DNA from 4 places in the Bradyrhizobium sp. USDA 4353 genome. Region 3 is predicted to be linked to each of the others. Evidence: predicted binding sites of a transcription regulator. Region 3 holds the regulator's gene; each other region holds the start of a gene.

Region 1 (4,208 bases), 290 kb from region 3:
GCGCCCGGGCGGCTCGCCTATCGCCGGGTCGACACCGCGCAGGCGCTGTCCCGCTGCATCGATGAGCTCAACCGGTTCGCGCCCAGGATCGATCTCGTGGTGATCTCCGGCGATCTCGCCGACACGCCATCCGCCGAGGAGTACACCCATCTCAAAAGCCTGCTCGCCGAGCTGAAGCTGCCGTTCGTCGCCATTCCCGGCAACCACGATTCGCGCGAGTTGATGCGCGCTGCATTCCCCGATCATTCTTACGAGGCCACTTCAGGTCCGCTGAACCGGCACGTGCAATTGGCCGACCTCGATCTGCTGCTGCTCGATTCCAGCGTCCCCGGCCATCCCCATGGTGAGCTCGAGCCGCATAGTCTCCGCTGGCTCGAGGCAACGCTATCCGCCAGCACTGAGCGGCCGGCTCTACTGTTCCTGCATCACCCGCCGTTCGCCGCCGGGATCTGGCACATGGACCGGCAGAATCTGCGCAATGCCGACGAGCTCGCGGCCATCGTGCGTCGCCATCCGCGGGTGCAACTGATCGCTTCCGGCCATGTGCATCGCGCTGCGCTGACGCGCTTTGCCGGCGTTCCCTGCACGATCTGTCCCGCGCCGAACCACGCCGTCGATCTTGACCTTGCAGCGCTTCGCCCACCTGCCTTCAAGGTCGAGCCGCCGGCCTTCCATCTTCACACCTGGTTTGCCGGGCCTGAGTTCGGAACGATCGTGACGCATCAGGTGCCGATCGGCGACTTCGACGGCCCGCACCCGTTCTTCAACACTGATGGGTCGTTGATCGACTGATTGCGCCGTCTTCGACTCCGCTGCCGAGGCCGATCAACTTTCCACCTCGAAGGTGACGCGCTCCGCAGCAAAGCGCGAGCGCTTGCTGACCAGCGGCGTGCCGTCGGCATCGATGTCGGTGCTGTCGACGACCAGCACGGGACGCCCCAGCGCGAGATCGAGCCGCGCGGCGTCGCTGGCGTCCGCGATCGCGGCCGTGATGCGCGTCGAGCCGCGGCGATAGTCGCGAATGCCGTAATGCGCCAGCAGCGCCGTCATGGAGCGCACAGCGGCGAAGATGCGGCCAGCATCCGGAAACCGCTCGGCCGACAGAAACGAGGTGCTGACGCAAATCGGCGTCTTGTCGGCAAAGCGCAAGGCCTCGATGCGCACCAGCGGCGCGCCCGTCTTCAATCCCAAGGCGCGTGCGAGCTCGCGCGTCGCCGGCTCCTCGGACGCCGCGATCAATTGTCCGCGCGGCTCGCGGCCGCCGGCGCCGACGATCTCGGAGAAGCGCGTCCGTGAGCGCAGCGGATAGGACAGGCGAGGGGCCTCGACATAGGTGCCGCTGCCGCGCTCCGCGCGCACCAGCCCGCGCTCGGCCAAGGTCGCGAGCGCACGCCGCACCGTGTGGCGATTGACGCGATAGCTCTCGGCGATCTCGGTCTCGCCGGGCAGCCGCGTCCCCGCCGCGAAACGGCCTTCGGCGATCTCGCGCTCGATGCCATCAGCCACGCGCCGCCACAGCGCCACGCCCGATCCGGCGTCCTCAATGCTCATCGCCGCTCCAACCAGCCCATCCGAAAATCACGGCCATGTCATCAAACAGTCATGGCGTCCTCTTATCAAGTTGTCTATTATCATAGACAACTTGAGCCCGGCAAGATCGGAACGGCCATGAGTGGTGACACGGCGTTGCAAGACAGGCGGAAAGGGGCGATGCGCGTGCTCGCGCATGTCTCTTCGGCTGAAATCGAAGCGCGGATGGCCGAGTTCACGGTGCCGCCGCATCGCGAGCTCCGGGCCGCCGAGAGCGGGCTCGTGATGGTGCGTGGTCGGATCGGTGGCGACGGCGCACCGTTCAATCTCGGCGAGGCGACCGTGTCCCGTGCCGCCGTGCGGCTCGACAGCGGCCAGGTCGGGTTCGGCTATGTGCTCGGTCGCGACAATGAGAAAGCGCGGCTGATCGCGCTGTGTGATGCCCTGCTGCAATCGGCTGAGTACGCCCAGGCGATCGAGGCCAAGGTCGTGGCTCCGCTGCGCGCACAGATGCAGGCGGACCAGCAGCGGAGCGCGGCCGAGGCTGCCGCGACGCGGGTGGACTTCTACACCATGGTGCGGGGAGAAGGCTGATGGCGGCGACGACGATCGAGCTGCAGCCTGGGTTCGCCGACAAGGTTCTGTCGGCGCAATCGACCTTCCGCCTCGTCATGGAGGCGATGGCGCGACCGGGGCAGGTGATGGTGGTCGACGATGAGGTCGGTCGCCCGTCCTCGATGATGGCGGGCGTTGCGGCCATCGCGCTCACATTGCTTGATCAGGATACGCCTGTCTGGCTGGATCAGGCTTTCGCAAGCGTGCCGGATGTCAGTGCGTGGCTGAAGTTTCACACCGGCGCGCCGATCGTCGCGCGGCCGGACGCAGCGAGCTTCGCGCTAGTCGCGGAGCCTGCAGCGCTGCCGGACCTCGCCTCGTTCGCGCTGGGGACGCCCGAGTATCCCGACCGCTCGACGACTTTGATCATGCAGGTCCCGAGCCTGTCCGTGGGCGAGACATTTCATCTGCGTGGCCCAGGCATCGACGGCACCACGGCGCTGACAGCGACGATCGAGCCGACGGATCTGTTCGCGCGGCTGTCCATCAACGAAGCGCTGTTTCCGCGCGGCGTCGATGTGATCCTGGTCGACGATCGCGCGCTGGTCGCCATCCCGCGCACGACGCGCCTCGCATCCTCGGGAGTTTGACGCATGTATGTGGCGGTAAAGGGCGGCGAGCGCGCCATCGAGAATGCGCACCGGCTGCTGGCGCATGAGCGCCGTGGTGACAGGAGCGTGCAGGAGCTGTCGCTGGCGCAGATCTCCGAGCAACTCGGGCTGGCTGTCGATCGCGTCATGAGCGAGGGCTCGCTGTATGACCGTGAGCTGGCCGCGCTCGCCATCAAGCAAGCGCGCGGCGATTTGATCGAGGCGATCTTCCTGGTGCGCGCCTTCCGCGCGACGATGCCCCGCTTCGGGGCGACGGAGCCGGTCGACACCGGCGCGATGCGCGTGCAGCGACGGGTCTCCTCGACCTTCAAGGACATTCCGGGCGGGCAGGTGCTTGGTCCGACCTTCGACTACACGCATCGGCTGCTCGATCCTGGTCTGGCGCAGGGCGGCGAACCGGAAGAGCCGGCTATCGCCGCCACGTCCGATGTTCCGATGCCGCGCGTCACCGACATCCTCGGGCAGGATGGATTGATCGAGCCGTCTCCTGCCGCCGAGGCCGATGCGCCGGTTGGCGATCTCACGCGCGATCCGCTGAGCTTTCCGGCCGGCCGCGATCTGCGGCTCCAGAATCTCGCGCGCGGCGACGAGGGCTTTCTGCTGGCGCTCGGCTATTCGACCCAGCGCGGCTATGGCCGCAATCATCCGTTCGCCGGCGAGATCCGCTTCGGCGAGGTCGAGGTCGAATTCTTTGCGGAGGAAATCGGCTTCGCGGTGACGCTCGGGTCGATCGAATTGACCGAATGCCAGATGGTCAATCAGTTCAAGGGCTCCGCGACCGAGCTGCCGTGTTTTACCCGCGGCTATGGGCTGGCGTTCGGCCAGAGCGAGCGCAAGACGATGTCGATGGCGCTGGTCGATCGCGCGCTCCGCGCGCGCGAGCTCGGCGAGGATGTGGTGGCGCCGGCGCAGGATGAGGAGTTCGTGATGTCGCACTCCGACAATGTCCAGGCGACCGGCTTCGTCGAGCACCTGAAGCTGCCGCATTACGTCGACTTCCAGTCCGAGCTTGGCCTGCTGCGCAAGCTGCGCCAGGAGTTTGCCGAGACCAATGCCGCTCCCGCGCTGAAGGAGGCTGCGGAATGAACGCGCCGACCTATAACTTCGCCTATCTCGACGAGCAGACCAAGCGGATGATCCGCCGCGCCATCCTCAAGGCCATCGCGATCCCCGGCTATCAGGTGCCGTTCGCAAGCCGCGAGATGCCGATGCCCTATGGCTGGGGCACGGGCGGTGTCCAGGTCACCGCGGCCATCCTCGGGCCTGAGGACGTGCTCAAGGTCATCGACCAGGGCTCGGACGACACCACCAATGCGATCTCGATCCGCAAGTTCTTCGCCAAGACGGCGGGCGTCGAGACCACGACATCGACGGATGCCGCGACCGTGATCCAGACGCGTCACCGCATTCCCGAGGCGCCGCTGCGCGCGGGCCAAGTGCTGGTCTATCAGG
Region 2 (4,208 bases), 2.6 Mb from region 3:
GAGCTGCAGCGGCCGGCGTTCGACATGCATTGCCCGATCATGAGCCTGCCGCTCGCCTTCGGCACCACGCTCGACACCATCCCGCCGGCGAGCTATTTGCCACCTCCCCCGGCCGATCGCGTCGCGGTCTGGGAGCAGCGGCTGGGATCGCACGACCGGCTGCGCGTCGGCCTCGTCTGGTCCGGCAACCCGCACCAGGCCAATGACGGCAACCGCTCGATGCCGCTGTCGACCCTGCTGCCGCTGCTCGATGTCGAGGCTGATTTCATCAGCCTGCAAAAGGAGCTGCGGGCGGCGGACAAGGCGCTGCTCGCGCAGCAGAGCCGCATCCGCGACGTCACCACTGATCTCACCGACTTCGCCGAGACGGCAGCTTTGATGTCGTGCCTCGACGTCGTGGTGACCGTCTGCACCAGCGCCGCGCATCTCGCCGCGACCTTGGGACGGCCGACCTGGATCATGCTGCCCTATGTCGCCGATTGGCGCTGGCTGCGGGATCGCGACGACAGTCCGTGGTATCCGAGCGCACGGCTGTTCCGGCAGGATGCCGGCTGCCGCTTCGAGCCGGTGGTCGCGCGCGTGCGCGGCGAGCTGGCGGCGAAGGCTGCCGCCTTCACACCAACGCCTTAGGTCGGGCCGGGAAACAGATCGTCGGTGCGGCCGCGCAAGCGGTAGGCCAAGAGGCCGACCCATTCGCGCACGGCGATATCGGCGCGGCGCAGGCCGAGCATCGAGATGCCGTCGACATCGAGCACGCGGCCGACGCGCCAATCCACTGGATAGGGCTCGACCGGGAAGCCCGCTTTGCGGAACAGGCCGACCGAGCGCGGCATGTGATAGGCCGAGGTGACCAGCAGCCAGCGCTCGCCGGGCTTCGGAGAGATCATCGCCTTGGAGAAGATCGCATTCTCGTAGGTGTTGCGAGACTGCCGCTCCAGGAGCAGCCGCTCCTTGGGCACGCCGAGGCTTTCCAGGATCTCGGCGCCGACATCGGCCTCCTTGGCCTCGGTCGCGATCAGGTTGGCGCTGCCGCCCGTGAACAGGATTCGCGCATTCGGATAGCGCCGCGCCAGCACCGCCGCCTGGATGACCCGATCGGCGCCCGCGACCGTCACCGGCATGCCGTACATCACCGAGAGATCGGAATCGACGGGACCGCCGAGCACGATGATGCCGTCCGGGGCGCCGTTCGCCGGGTCCCATTTCGGGAAGCGGCTTTCCAGCGGATACAGCATCAGGCTGCCGAGCGGGGTGAGGCCAACAATCGCCAGCAGCAGCATCGCCGACACCACGAGCCTGCGGCCGATCACGGCAAACCGCGTCAGCATCAGGAGAGCGCCGAGGAGGCCGAGCGCGATCATGAAATTGGTCGGCAGCGCCAGCAGGCCGAGCGTCTTCGACAGCACAAAGAACATTCCAAGCTCCGGCGCGAGGTGAGGTGCCACGGCCGCCCTCATACACGACAGCCGCCATGCGTTGCCATCTCTCTGCGAACGCCATGTGATGGGCTATGCTCTTCGCGAAACCGGCAACAATGAGAGCATCATGGCCCATCATCATCTGCCCGCCAGCCCCGAGACCTGCCATTGGGGCTTCTTCGAATCCCGGCTGAAGCCGGTGCTCACGGTCGACAGCGGCGACGAGGTCACGATCGATTCGATCAGCGGCGGGCCCGACGTGGTGCCGGATACCAGCAAATTCCACGTGCCGCCGGAGCTGTTCGATGTGCACGCGCGTAGCGAGCGGATGGTGCCGGGCCACATTCTGACCGGGCCGGTCGCGGTGCGCGGCGCCGAGATCGGCGACGTGCTGGAGGTCGAGATCCTCGACGTGCAGCTGCGGCAGGATTGGGGCTACAATTTCATCCGGCCGCTGGCCGGCACCCTGCCCGACGATTTCCACGAGAGCCGGCTGATGAACATCCCGCTCGATCGCGAGCGCATGGTCGGCCAGATGCCGTGGGGTCTGGAGCTGCGGCTTTCGCCGTTCTTCGGCGTGATGGGCGTGGCACCGCCGCCGGCCTGGGGCCGCATCACCTCGCTGATCCCACGCGCGATGGGCGGCAATCTCGACAACAAGGAGCTGGGCGCCGGCGCCAAGCTCTATCTGCCGGTGTTCGTGCCGGGCGCGCTGTTCTCCTGCGGCGACGGGCATGGCTTGCAGGGCGACGGCGAGGTCTGCGTCACCGCGATCGAGACGGCGCTGCAGGGCCGCTTCCGCCTCACCGTGCGCAAGGATCTCAGCTTCGACTATCCGCGCGCCGAGACGCCCACGCACTACATGACGATGGCGATGGACCCGGACCTCGACCAGTGCGTGGTGAAGGCGCTGCGCGACATGATCGTGCTGCTGGGCGAGAAGCGCAACCTCTCGCGCGAGGACGCCTACACGCTGTGCAGCCTCGCGGCGGACCTGCGCGTGACCCAGACGGTCAATGGCTCCAAGGGCATTCATTGCATGATCGCGAAGTCGGTCGTGCACGGCTGAGGCCCTGCCCGGTCCGGCCGCGGCGATCGCGTCGCGGTCGCATGTCACACCCCTGTCAAAGGCCGCGAGGCAATTTGCGCGGCCACACCGAGCATGGGGATGACACGCATGAGCCAACGCGAGACCACCGACGAGCGCGCGCTGCGCGAGCTGATCGACGAGGATTTCCGCGACAGCATGGACGAGGAGCTGGAGCTCGAGCTCGGCGACGACCAGTTCGACGAGTTTCGCCGGCTCGAGCTCGGCCATCAGGCGCATCCGAGCATGGACCGCCGAGTGTATTTCAAGGAGCTGTTCCGGCTGCAGGGCGAGCTGGTGAAGCTGCAGGACTGGGTCCAGCACAACAAGCTCAAGGTCGTCGTGCTGTTCGAGGGCCGCGATTCCGCCGGCAAGGGCGGCGCGATCAAGCGCATCACCCAGCGGCTCAATCCGCGCGTCTGCCGCGTCGCCGCGCTGCCGGCGCCGAACGAGCGCGAGCGCACGCAATGGTATTTCCAGCGCTATGCGACGCATCTGCCGGCCGGCGGCGAGATCGTGCTGTTCGACCGCTCCTGGTACAACCGCGCCGGCGTCGAGCGCGTGATGGGCTTCTGCACCGAGGACCAGGTCGAGGAGTTCTTCCGCTCCGTGCCCGAGTTCGAGCGCATGCTGGTGCGCTCCGGCATCATCCTGATCAAGTACTGGTTCTCGATCACCGACGAGGAGCAGCAGTTCCGCTTCCTGATGCGCATCCACGATCCGCTCAAGCAGTGGAAGCTCAGCCCGATGGACGTGCAGGCGCGCAGCCGCTGGGAGCAGTACACCAAGGCCAAGGAGGAGATGCTGCACCGGACGCACATCCCGGAGGCGCCGTGGTGGGTGGTCGAGGCAGTCGACAAGAAGCGCGCGCGGCTCAACTGCATCTCGCACCTCCTCAGCCAGATTCCCTACGGCGAAGTGCAGCACGAGCCGGTCATCCTGCCCGAGCGCGTCCGCAGCCCGGACTATCGCCGCGAGCAGATCCCGCCGGAGCTGTACGTGCCGTCGCTGTATTGAGGTGGTGTGGAGCGGCGCGATGCGGTGGGCACCGCTTCGCTCCGCTGTCGTCCCGGGCTTGACCCGGGACCCATAGCCACCGGCCGCAGTCGTGACGCGATGTGGTCGGACTTGCACGCACCAACCCCCCCTGTGGTTATGGGTCCCGGGTCAAGCCCCATAGGCGCTAAAATAGGCTTGCGACGAAGAATCAGTTGTGATTCCAACATGGAATGAGACGTGATGGGCTTGTGAACCAAGATTGGACGAGCCTAGTGGCCCGGCTTGGCGGGCCACAGGCTCTGGACCATACGGCGCGCGAGACGAGAGCTTTCGTGCGGCCGCGAGAGATCCGCAATGCAGTCGATCTGCTGCGATTAATTTTGGCCTATTGCCTCGGGGAGCGAGGACTGCGGTTGACTGCGGCCTGGGCGACGTCGGTGGGCTTGGTCGACGTCTCCAACGTGGCTCTGCTCTATCGCTTGCGCCAGTGCGGGGATTGGTTGGCGCTGCTGGTGGGGCAGGTCCTTGCCTCCGCAGCTCCCCGGAGGAGCCAAGGTCGTCTGATCCGTATCATCGATGCGACCACGGTGCCGAAGAAGGGCCGGCAGGAGAAGACCAAGAACGAGGTCTGGCGCATTCACAGCGCCTTCGATCTTCCGGGTGAGCGTTTTGGCCACTTTGAGCTGACCGATCAGCATGAGGGT
Region 3 (4,208 bases):
TTCTGGAGCCTGAGCCTCTCCAAGACGATGGCGAACCTGCCGGTGACCATCAATAACTTCGTACAGAGCCCCTATGCCTACTGGAAACAGCTGGCCTGGAGCGGCGCCCTTCTGATCACATTGACCGTGCTGGCCCTGAACATCGGCGCGCGCATCCTCGGCGCCGAGAGGAGCTCGAAATGACCGACATGTCCGTATCCGTGAGCAGCCCGACGGCCGCCATTCCTCCGAAGTCGCTGCCGGAGGCGCCGGCCAAGGTGACCGCCCGCAACCTGAACTTCTACTATGGCGATCACCACGCGCTGAAGAACATCAATCTGTCGCTCGGCACCAACCGCGTCACGGCCTTCATCGGCCCGTCCGGTTGCGGCAAGTCCACGCTGCTGCGCATCTTCAACCGGATGTACGATCTCTATCCGGGCCAGCGCGCGGTCGGCCAGCTGATGCTGGACAACACCAACATCCTCGACCCCAAGCTCGATCTCAATCTGCTGCGCGCCCGAGTCGGCATGGTGTTCCAGAAGCCGACGCCGTTCCCGATGACCATCTACGAGAACATCGCCTTCGGCATCCGGCTCTATGAGAAGATCTCGAAGTCCGAGATGGACGACCGCGTCGAGAAGGCGCTGCGCGGCGGCGCGCTGTGGAACGAGGTCAAGGACAAGCTCAACGCCTCCGGCCTGTCGCTCTCGGGCGGCCAGCAGCAGCGCCTGTGCATCGCCCGCACGGTGGCGGTGCGCCCCGAGGTGATCCTGTTCGACGAGCCGTGCTCGGCGCTCGATCCGATCTCGACCGCCAAGGTCGAGGAGCTGATCCAGGAGCTCGCGGAGAGCTACACGATCGCGATCGTGACGCATAACATGCAGCAGGCGGCGCGCGTCTCCGACAAGACCGCCTTCATGTATCTCGGCGAGTTGATCGAGTTCGACGACACCAGCAAGATCTTCACCTCGCCGAGCGATCGGCGGACTCAGGATTACATCACCGGCCGGTTCGGCTGACGCCGACAGCATTGCCTTTCAGGAGATCATCATGGCCAGTGAACATACCGCCAAGGCGTTCGACAGCGATCTGCAGGATCTGACCCGCCTGGTGTCCGAGATGGGCGGGCTCGCCGAGCGGCTGATCGTCGACTCCGTCGATGCGCTGGTGCGGCGCGACGTGGCGCTGGGCCAGAAGGTGGTCGCCGGCGACGCCGAGGTCGACAAGCTGCAACGCATCATCGAGGAGCGTGCGGTGCTGACGATCGCCCGCCGCCAGCCGATGGCCGTCGATTTGCGCGAGATCGTCGGCGCCATGCGCGTCGCCACAGATCTGGAGCGCATCGGCGACCTCGCCAAGAACATCGGCAAGCGCGTCGCGGCGCTCGAGAGCGACTTCCATCCGCTCAAGCTGATCCGCGGCCTGGAGCACATGACCGACCTCGTTCAGTCGCAGGTCAAGACCGTGCTCGACGCCTATGCGGCGCATGACCTGCCGGCGGCGATGACGGTGTGGAAGGGCGACGAGGAGGTCGATGCCATCTGCACCTCGCTGTTCCGCGAGCTCCTGACCTACATGATGGAAGACCCGCGCAACATCTCGTTCTGCATCCATTTGATGTTCTGCGCCAAGAACATCGAGCGGATCGGCGACCATGCCACCAACATCGCCGAGACCGTGTTCTATATGATCGAGGGCCAGCAGATCATGGACAAGCGCCCGAAGGGCGACATGACCAGCTTCGCGACCACGATCCCCGGCAACTAAGAAAGACGATTGAGACATGGGCGCGCGAATTCTGGTGGTTGAGGACGAGGAGGCGCTGACGACGCTCCTTCGCTACAACCTCGAAGCCGAAGGCTACGAAGTCGAGACCGTGGCGCGCGGCGACGAGGCCGACACGCGGCTCAAGGAGCGCGTGCCGGATCTCGTCGTGCTCGACTGGATGCTGCCGGGACTGTCCGGCATCGAGCTGTGCCGGCGCCTGCGGGCACGGACCGAGACCCGGCAGCTGCCGATCATCATGCTGACGGCGCGCGGCGAGGAGAGCGAGCGCGTGCGCGGCCTCGCGACCGGCGCCGACGACTACATCGTCAAGCCGTTCTCGGTGCCGGAGCTCTTGGCGCGCGTGAAGGGCCTGCTGCGGCGCGCGAGCCCGGAGCGGCTGGCGACCGTGTTGTCCTATGGCGACATCGAGCTCGACCGCGAGAAGCGCCGCGTGGCGCGCTCGGGCCGGCCGATCGATCTTGGCCCGACCGAGTACCGGCTGCTCGAATTCTTCCTGGAGCATCCCGGCCGCGTCTTCAGCCGCGAGCAGCTGCTCGACAGCGTCTGGGGCCGCGACATCTATATCGACGAGCGCACCGTCGACGTGCATATCGGCCGCCTGCGCAAGCTGCTCAATCCCGGCCGCGAGCAGGATCCGATCCGCACCGTGCGCGGCGCGGGCTATGCGCTCGATGATCGCTTCGCCAAGTCGGAGCAGGCCTGAGGGATAAACGGGCTTGCGGGTGGAGCGGGGGTGATACCCGAGCGGCTCGGATTAAGGACAAAGCGGTCCGCTTTCCGCCACGCCGCCGCCGTCTTGATCGTGCCTGCTGAGCAGCCGATGTTTCGGTCTCAGCGGACGCCCTTGATCAAGACCCTTCTCATAAGTCTCGCCGTGCTGCTCGGCAGCCTCGCGGGCGCCACGGCCGCCGAGCTCGAGGACGCCGTGACTGCGGCGTCGAACGGACAGGCGGCAGCGGCGTTGCGCCGGTTGCAGCCGCTCGCCAGCAAGGGTGATGCGCGGGCGCAATTCGATCTCGGCTTCATGCAGGCCTTCGGCGTGGGCGTCGCACGCAACCAGGCCGAGGCGCTGGTCTGGTACCGCAAGGCTGCGGATCAGGGGCTCGCCATCGCCCAGCACTATCTCGGCATCGCCTATTTCAACGGCGAGGGCGCGGCCCGTGACCACGGCGAAGCCGCGCGCTGGTTCAACCGCGCTGCCGCGCAGGGCTTTGCCCAGTCGCAATACATGCTCGGCCTGATGATGCTCGATGGCCAGGTCATGTCCCAGGACGTCGTGCAGGGCTATGCTTGGCTGGTGATGGCCGGCCGCAACGGCGTCAGGTCGGCTGGCCGCGAGATCCAGCGTATCAAGCTCAGCGACGCACAGCGGCGTCAAGCCGAGCAGATTATCGCGGCGTGGCGGGCGAAGCCGGAATCGGCCGATGCCGGCATTGCCAATCCGCGCGCCGAGCAGCTTCTCGGGCTCGACCGGCATTTCGGCGACGTCGTCGATCCCACCTCCTGGCCGGCATCGTCGATCGGTGTCGTGACTCAGGCGCAATTCAGCTCGGGAGGCTCGTGCACGGGCACTCTGGTGGCGCCGCGCGTGGTGCTGACGGCGGCGCATTGCGTCTTCAACGGCCTCGCCCAGGTCAGCCCCGGCAACGTCCATTTCCTGGCAGGCCTGAACAAGGGAACCCCTGCCGCATCGTCGGTCGCCGACAAGCTGATCGTGGCGCCCGACTTCATCCCGACCCAGCACGACCAATGGTCGACCGACCGCTCGCCGGCCGATTGGGCGCTGATCATCCTGAAGGATGCGCTGCCCTCGAAGCCGGTGCCGGTGAAGTCGGTCAGCCGCGACGAGCTCGCGGCCGCGACCAAGGCCGGCACGATCTCGGAGATCGGCTATGGCCAGGAGCGGCGCTATTCGCCGACCGGGCAAAGGAATTGCAGCGCCGGCATGACCCGGGACGGCCGTCTGCTGACCGTGCATTGCCTCGCCAATTTCGGCTATTCGGGCTCGCCGATCCTGGCCGAGATCAACGGCGAGCCGGCCGTGGTCGGCATCTTCTCGGCGTTCCACGAGGAGACCCGCCTGATGTTCGCCGCGCCCGCCAGCCAGTTCGAGGCTGCGGTGCGGCGCGAGATCGCGGCGCACAGCGCCTCGGCGCGGTGAAGCGCAGGCAGGAAGAGAGTTGGTCGTCGGCTGGTCAATGTTTGAGCTTGACCGGATAGCCGGTTGCCAAGCGAGGAGATCAATCCGGGTTCGACCAGGCCGCGAGGATTGATTCGAGCGGGATTTGCGCGCGGGAGCGCGAGGCTTGCCTTTTGGCGCGGGTCTTGCTCTCCTGTCCGAGTATGACGATTTTGCCAATTGATCATCCTCGGCCCGCCGCCGCGCTCGCGGCCCGGCTCCGCACGGACCGCGCGCGCAGCGTGGCGCTCGTGGCCGG
Region 4 (4,208 bases), 2.5 Mb from region 3:
TCGGCAGACCCTGGCCCATGCCGAAGCAGTAGATCCGGCCGTGCTCGAGGAAGCGCCCGATCACCGATTTGACGCGGATGTTGTCGGACAGGCCGGGAATGCCGGGACGTAGGCAGCAGATGCCGCGCACGATCAGCTCGATCGAGACACCGGCCTGCGAGGCCTCGTACAGCGCGTCGATAATGTCGGGATCGACCAGCGAGTTCATCTTCATCCAGATCACGGCCGGCTTGCCCTGGCGGGCAAAGCTGGTCTCGCCATGGATGTGCTCGATGATGCGCTTGCGAAGCGTGAGCGGCGACACCGCCATCTTTTCGATGTCGATCGGCTCGGCATAGCCGGTGATGTAGTTGAACACCCGGGTGACGTCGCGGCCGATCACCGGGTCCGAGGTGAAGTAGGACAGGTCGGTGTAGATGCGCGCGGTCACCGGGTGATAGTTGCCGGTGCCGGTGTGCACGTAGGTGGTGAGGCTGCCGCCCTCGCGACGCACGACCATCGAGAGCTTCGCATGCGTCTTCAGCTGCAGGAAGCCGTAGACCACCTGCACGCCGGCGCGCTCGAGGTCGCGCGCCCAGCGGATGTTGGCCTCCTCGTCGAACCGCGCCTTGAGCTCGACCAGCGCGGTGACCGACTTGCCGGCCTCGGCCGCCTCCACCAAGGTGCGCACGATCGGCGAGTTGTTGGAGGTGCGGTACAGCGTCTGCTTGATCGCCACGACGTCGGGATCGCGCGCCGCCTGCTGCAGGAACTGCACGACGACGTCGAATGATTCATAGGGGTGGTGGACGATCAGATCCTTCTGCCGGATCGCCGCAAAAATGTCGCCGCCATGGTCGCGCACGCGCTCGGGATGGCGCGGCACGTAGGGCGCAAATTCGAGGTCGGGCCGGTCGACGCGGGTGAGTTGCGACAGCTCGTTCATTGCTAGCACGCCGTCGACGACGAACACCTCGTCGTCGGTGGTCGCCAGCGCATCCTGCACGAAGAAGCGCAGCTCCTCCGGCATGTTGGCCTCGATCTCGAGCCGGATCACCGAGCCGCGGCGCCGGCGCTTCAGCGCGGTCTCGAACAGCCGCACCAGATCCTCGGCCTCTTCCTCGATCTCGATCTCGCTGTCGCGGATGATGCGGAACGCGCCCTGGCCCTTGACGGTGTAGCCGGGGAACAGGCGGCCGATGAACAGGCTGGTCGCCTGTTCCAAGGTGATCAGGCGGATCACGCCGTCCTTGGCGCCGGGGAAGCGGATGAAGCGGTCGATCTTGCCGGGCATGCGGATCAGCGCGTTCATCGGCTTGCCGTCCGATGTGCGCGTCAGCTGCAGCGCCACCGTAAAGCCGAGACTCGGGATGAACGGGAAGGGATGCGCAGGGTCGATGGCCAGCGGCGTCAGCAGCGGAAAGATGCTGGAGAGGAAGTGATCCTCGATCCAGGCCCGCTCGGTCTTGGTGACGTCCTGGCCGTCGACCAGCACGATGCCGAGCTCGGCGAGGAACTTGCGCAGGTCGCGCCAGATCGCCTGCTGGTCGATCGCGAGCTGCGAGACGCTTTCGTTGATGACCTTGAGCTGCTCCAGCGGCGTCAGCCCGTCGGGGCTGCGCTCCGCGATGCCCTCGCGCACCTGGGCGCGGATACCGGCGACGCGGACCATGAAGAATTCATCAAGGTTGTTGGCCGAAATCGACAGGAACCGGACCCGCTCCAGCGCCGGATGGCGCGGATTGACCGATTCTTCGAGCACCCGGCGGTTGAAATGCAGCCAGGACAGCTCCCGGTTGATGAAGCGCTCGGGGCTGGAGGCGATCTCAAGCTTGGCCGCCGCAACCGGCTCTTGTGCTGCAATTTCAGTTGCTTGCTCGGTGTCCATCAGAAATCGATCCAAATTGGGTCAGGCGCCAAATCACTTGCGCAAGCGCGAACCAGTAGCGCAACCCGTATGACAGAAGGATGACGTTGCCGGCACCATTGAGGTTCCGCCCACGGCTGTCGTCAAGATGTCCGGCGGTCACACGCTGCGGAGCAGCTCGGCGGCCAGCGCCCGCGTGACGGGCCGCCCCAGCCGCAGCGACTCCTGGTCGAGCTGGGCAATGGTCTGACGGGCCGCCGCGTAGGAGCGTTCGATGCGGCTGGCGAGGTAGCTCACGACCGTCTCGTCGATCGCCAGCTGCCGGTCCGCGGCCAGCTTCACGATCAGGGCCCGGAACAACTGGTCGTCGGGCGGCAGCAGCGTCACCACCGGCACGGCGCGCAGCCGCGACCTCAAGTCGGCCAGCGCGATCGGCAGGCTCGCCGGCGCCTCCCGCGCGGTGATCAGCACAAAGGCCTCGTCCTGGCGGGCGAGGTTGAGCAGGTGAAACAAAGCGCGCTCGTCGAGATCGGCGGTCGTCAGGTCCTCCAGCACCAGCGCTCCGGTGGCAAGGGCCCCCGGGACGGCGCTCGCCTCCAGCGCATGCGCCGACAGCGAGCGGGCGCCGGACTGCTCGGCCCAGATCGCCGCGAGGTGGCTCTTGCCCGAGCCGTCCGGGCCGACCAGGAACATCGTCCGCGCCGGCCATTCCGGCCAGGCATCGACCAGCGCGAGCCCGGCGGCATTGCCGGGGCCTTCGAGAAAATTGTCCCGCGTCAGGCTCTCCGCATGCGGCAAGGCGAGGGCCAGTTGACGAGGGGGAATATGGCCGGCCAAGGGTGACGTGCTCCGTACAGTGTCGTCGGCGGGATGAGCGAAAGCGCGCGGGCCGGCTCACCGCACCTCGATGGTGTTCATGTGCCGCACCCAGTCCACCAGGTAAAGCCCGACAGAGACGAGGGTAAAGGCCGTCACCAGCACCATCAGCACGCTGTCATAAGGCTTGGGCTCGAAGCCGAAGCTGAGCGACGCCAGCACGAGCGCGGCGAATCCGACCTGCGCCCCGGTGTTCAGCTTCGACACCATCAATGGCTTCATTGCGACCGGCCGGTCGAACAGCCAGGAGACGATGACAGCGGCCACGATCATGATGTCGCGCGACACCACCAGGATGACGATCCAACGCGGGATGGCGCCCCAGATGCCGAGCGTGACGAAGATCGATACCAGGAGCGCCTTGTCGGCGAGCGGATCGAGCAGCGCGCCGAGCTCGGAGCGCAGGTTGAAGCGCCGGGCCAGGAAGCCGTCGACGGCATCGCTGACGCCTGCGATCACGAACACGATGAACGCGATCTCCATCTCGCCGGCCGCGATGGCCCACACCACGATCGGCACCAGCAGGATTCGGCCGAGCGTAATCAGGTTGGGGATGGAGTGGGGAATGGTCACGCAGCTGGTCCCAACGACAACTCGATCAACAGACAACCCGATGCCGAAGCGTGGCGAACCGGTCCAGTTCCTAGATAGGGTGGGGACGGGCCCCTTGCGAGCCATTGCGCGCAGCCGGATTCCGACGTAACCAGCGGCCAGATTAGGGGTTTTGACCATGACCGAGCGCAAGAACGGGCTCACTTATGCAGATTCGGGCGTCGATATCGACGCCGGAAACCGTCTGGTCGATCTGATCAAGCCCATGGTGCGCGCCACCGCGCGCCCGGGGGCGGATGCCGAGATCGGCGGCTTTGGCGGCCTGTTCGACCTCAAGGCGGCCGGCTTCAAGGACCCCGTGCTGGTGGCGGCCACCGACGGCGTCGGCACCAAGGTCAAGATCGCCATCGAGACCGGGCTGCATGGCGGCATCGGCATCGACCTGGTGGCTATGTCGGTGAATGATCTCGTGGTGCAGGGCGCCGAGCCGCTGTTCTTCCTGGATTACTTCGCCTGCGGCAAGCTCGACCCCGAGGCGACCGCCTCGATCGTCGCCGGCATCGCCGAGGGCTGCCGGGAATCCGGCTGCGCGCTGATCGGCGGCGAGACCGCGGAAATGCCGGGCCTCTACAAGGACGGCGACTACGATCTCGGCGGCTTCGCCGTCGGCGCCGCCGAGCGCGGCACCCTGCTGCCGTCGCCGGATATCGCGGCGGGTGACGTGGTGCTCGGCTTGGCGTCGTCCGGCGTGCATTCCAACGGCTACTCGCTGGTGCGCAAGATCGTCGCCCAGTCGGGCCTCGGCTTCGATGCGCCGGCGCCGTTCGCTCCCGTGCTGACCTTGGGCGCTGCGCTGCTGACGCCGACGCGCCTCTATGTGAAGTCCTGCCTGCGCGCGATCCGCGAGACCGGCGCGGTGAAGGGGCTGGCGCAC

What was found. The regulator PhoB, encoded in region 3, activates phosphate uptake and scavenging genes when phosphate is short. The targets are predictions, from matches to a motif close to TGTCATNNANCTGTCAT.
Region 1: a site for PhoB is predicted at 1,588-1,604, ahead of phnF (phosphonate metabolism transcriptional regulator PhnF). Genes of this name have one in related genera too.
Region 2: a site for PhoB is predicted at 2,530-2,546, ahead of ppk2 (polyphosphate kinase 2). Genes of this name have one in related genera too.
Region 4: a site for PhoB is predicted at 1,937-1,953, ahead of ACVILH_RS26510 (RNA degradosome polyphosphate kinase). Genes of this name have one in related genera too.

The regions. Positions count from the first base shown of each region.
Region 1 covers NZ_JBSSGB010000001.1:3,657,514-3,661,721, forward strand. The annotation lists gene ACVILH_RS16315 (phosphodiesterase) at 1-792, shown strand, start outside; gene phnF (phosphonate metabolism transcriptional regulator PhnF) at 826-1,551, opposite strand; gene phnG (phosphonate C-P lyase system protein PhnG) at 1,669-2,124, shown strand; gene phnH (phosphonate C-P lyase system protein PhnH) at 2,124-2,735, shown strand; gene ACVILH_RS16335 (carbon-phosphorus lyase complex subunit PhnI) at 2,739-3,842, shown strand; gene ACVILH_RS16340 (alpha-D-ribose 1-methylphosphonate 5-phosphate C-P-lyase PhnJ) at 3,839-4,208, shown strand, end outside.
Region 2 covers NZ_JBSSGB010000001.1:5,989,519-5,993,726, forward strand. The annotation lists gene ACVILH_RS27195 (tetratricopeptide repeat protein) at 1-630, shown strand, start outside; gene ACVILH_RS27200 (YdcF family protein) at 627-1,415, opposite strand; gene ACVILH_RS27205 (acetamidase/formamidase family protein) at 1,546-2,487, shown strand; gene ppk2 (polyphosphate kinase 2) at 2,596-3,522, shown strand; gene ACVILH_RS27215 (IS4 family transposase) at 3,735-4,208, shown strand, end outside.
Region 3 covers NZ_JBSSGB010000001.1:3,363,619-3,367,826, forward strand. The annotation lists gene pstA (phosphate ABC transporter permease PstA) at 1-183, shown strand, start outside; gene pstB (phosphate ABC transporter ATP-binding protein PstB) at 180-1,001, shown strand; gene phoU (phosphate signaling complex protein PhoU) at 1,033-1,749, shown strand; gene phoB (phosphate regulon transcriptional regulator PhoB) at 1,766-2,473, shown strand; gene ACVILH_RS14790 (trypsin-like serine protease) at 2,615-3,931, shown strand; gene ACVILH_RS14795 (HoxN/HupN/NixA family nickel/cobalt transporter) at 4,114-4,208, shown strand, end outside.
Region 4 covers NZ_JBSSGB010000001.1:5,844,746-5,848,953, reverse strand. The annotation lists gene ACVILH_RS26510 (RNA degradosome polyphosphate kinase) at 1-1,867, opposite strand, end outside; gene ACVILH_RS26505 (HdaA/DnaA family protein) at 2,006-2,683, opposite strand; gene ACVILH_RS26500 (CDP-alcohol phosphatidyltransferase family protein) at 2,741-3,295, opposite strand; gene purM (phosphoribosylformylglycinamidine cyclo-ligase) at 3,453-4,208, shown strand, end outside.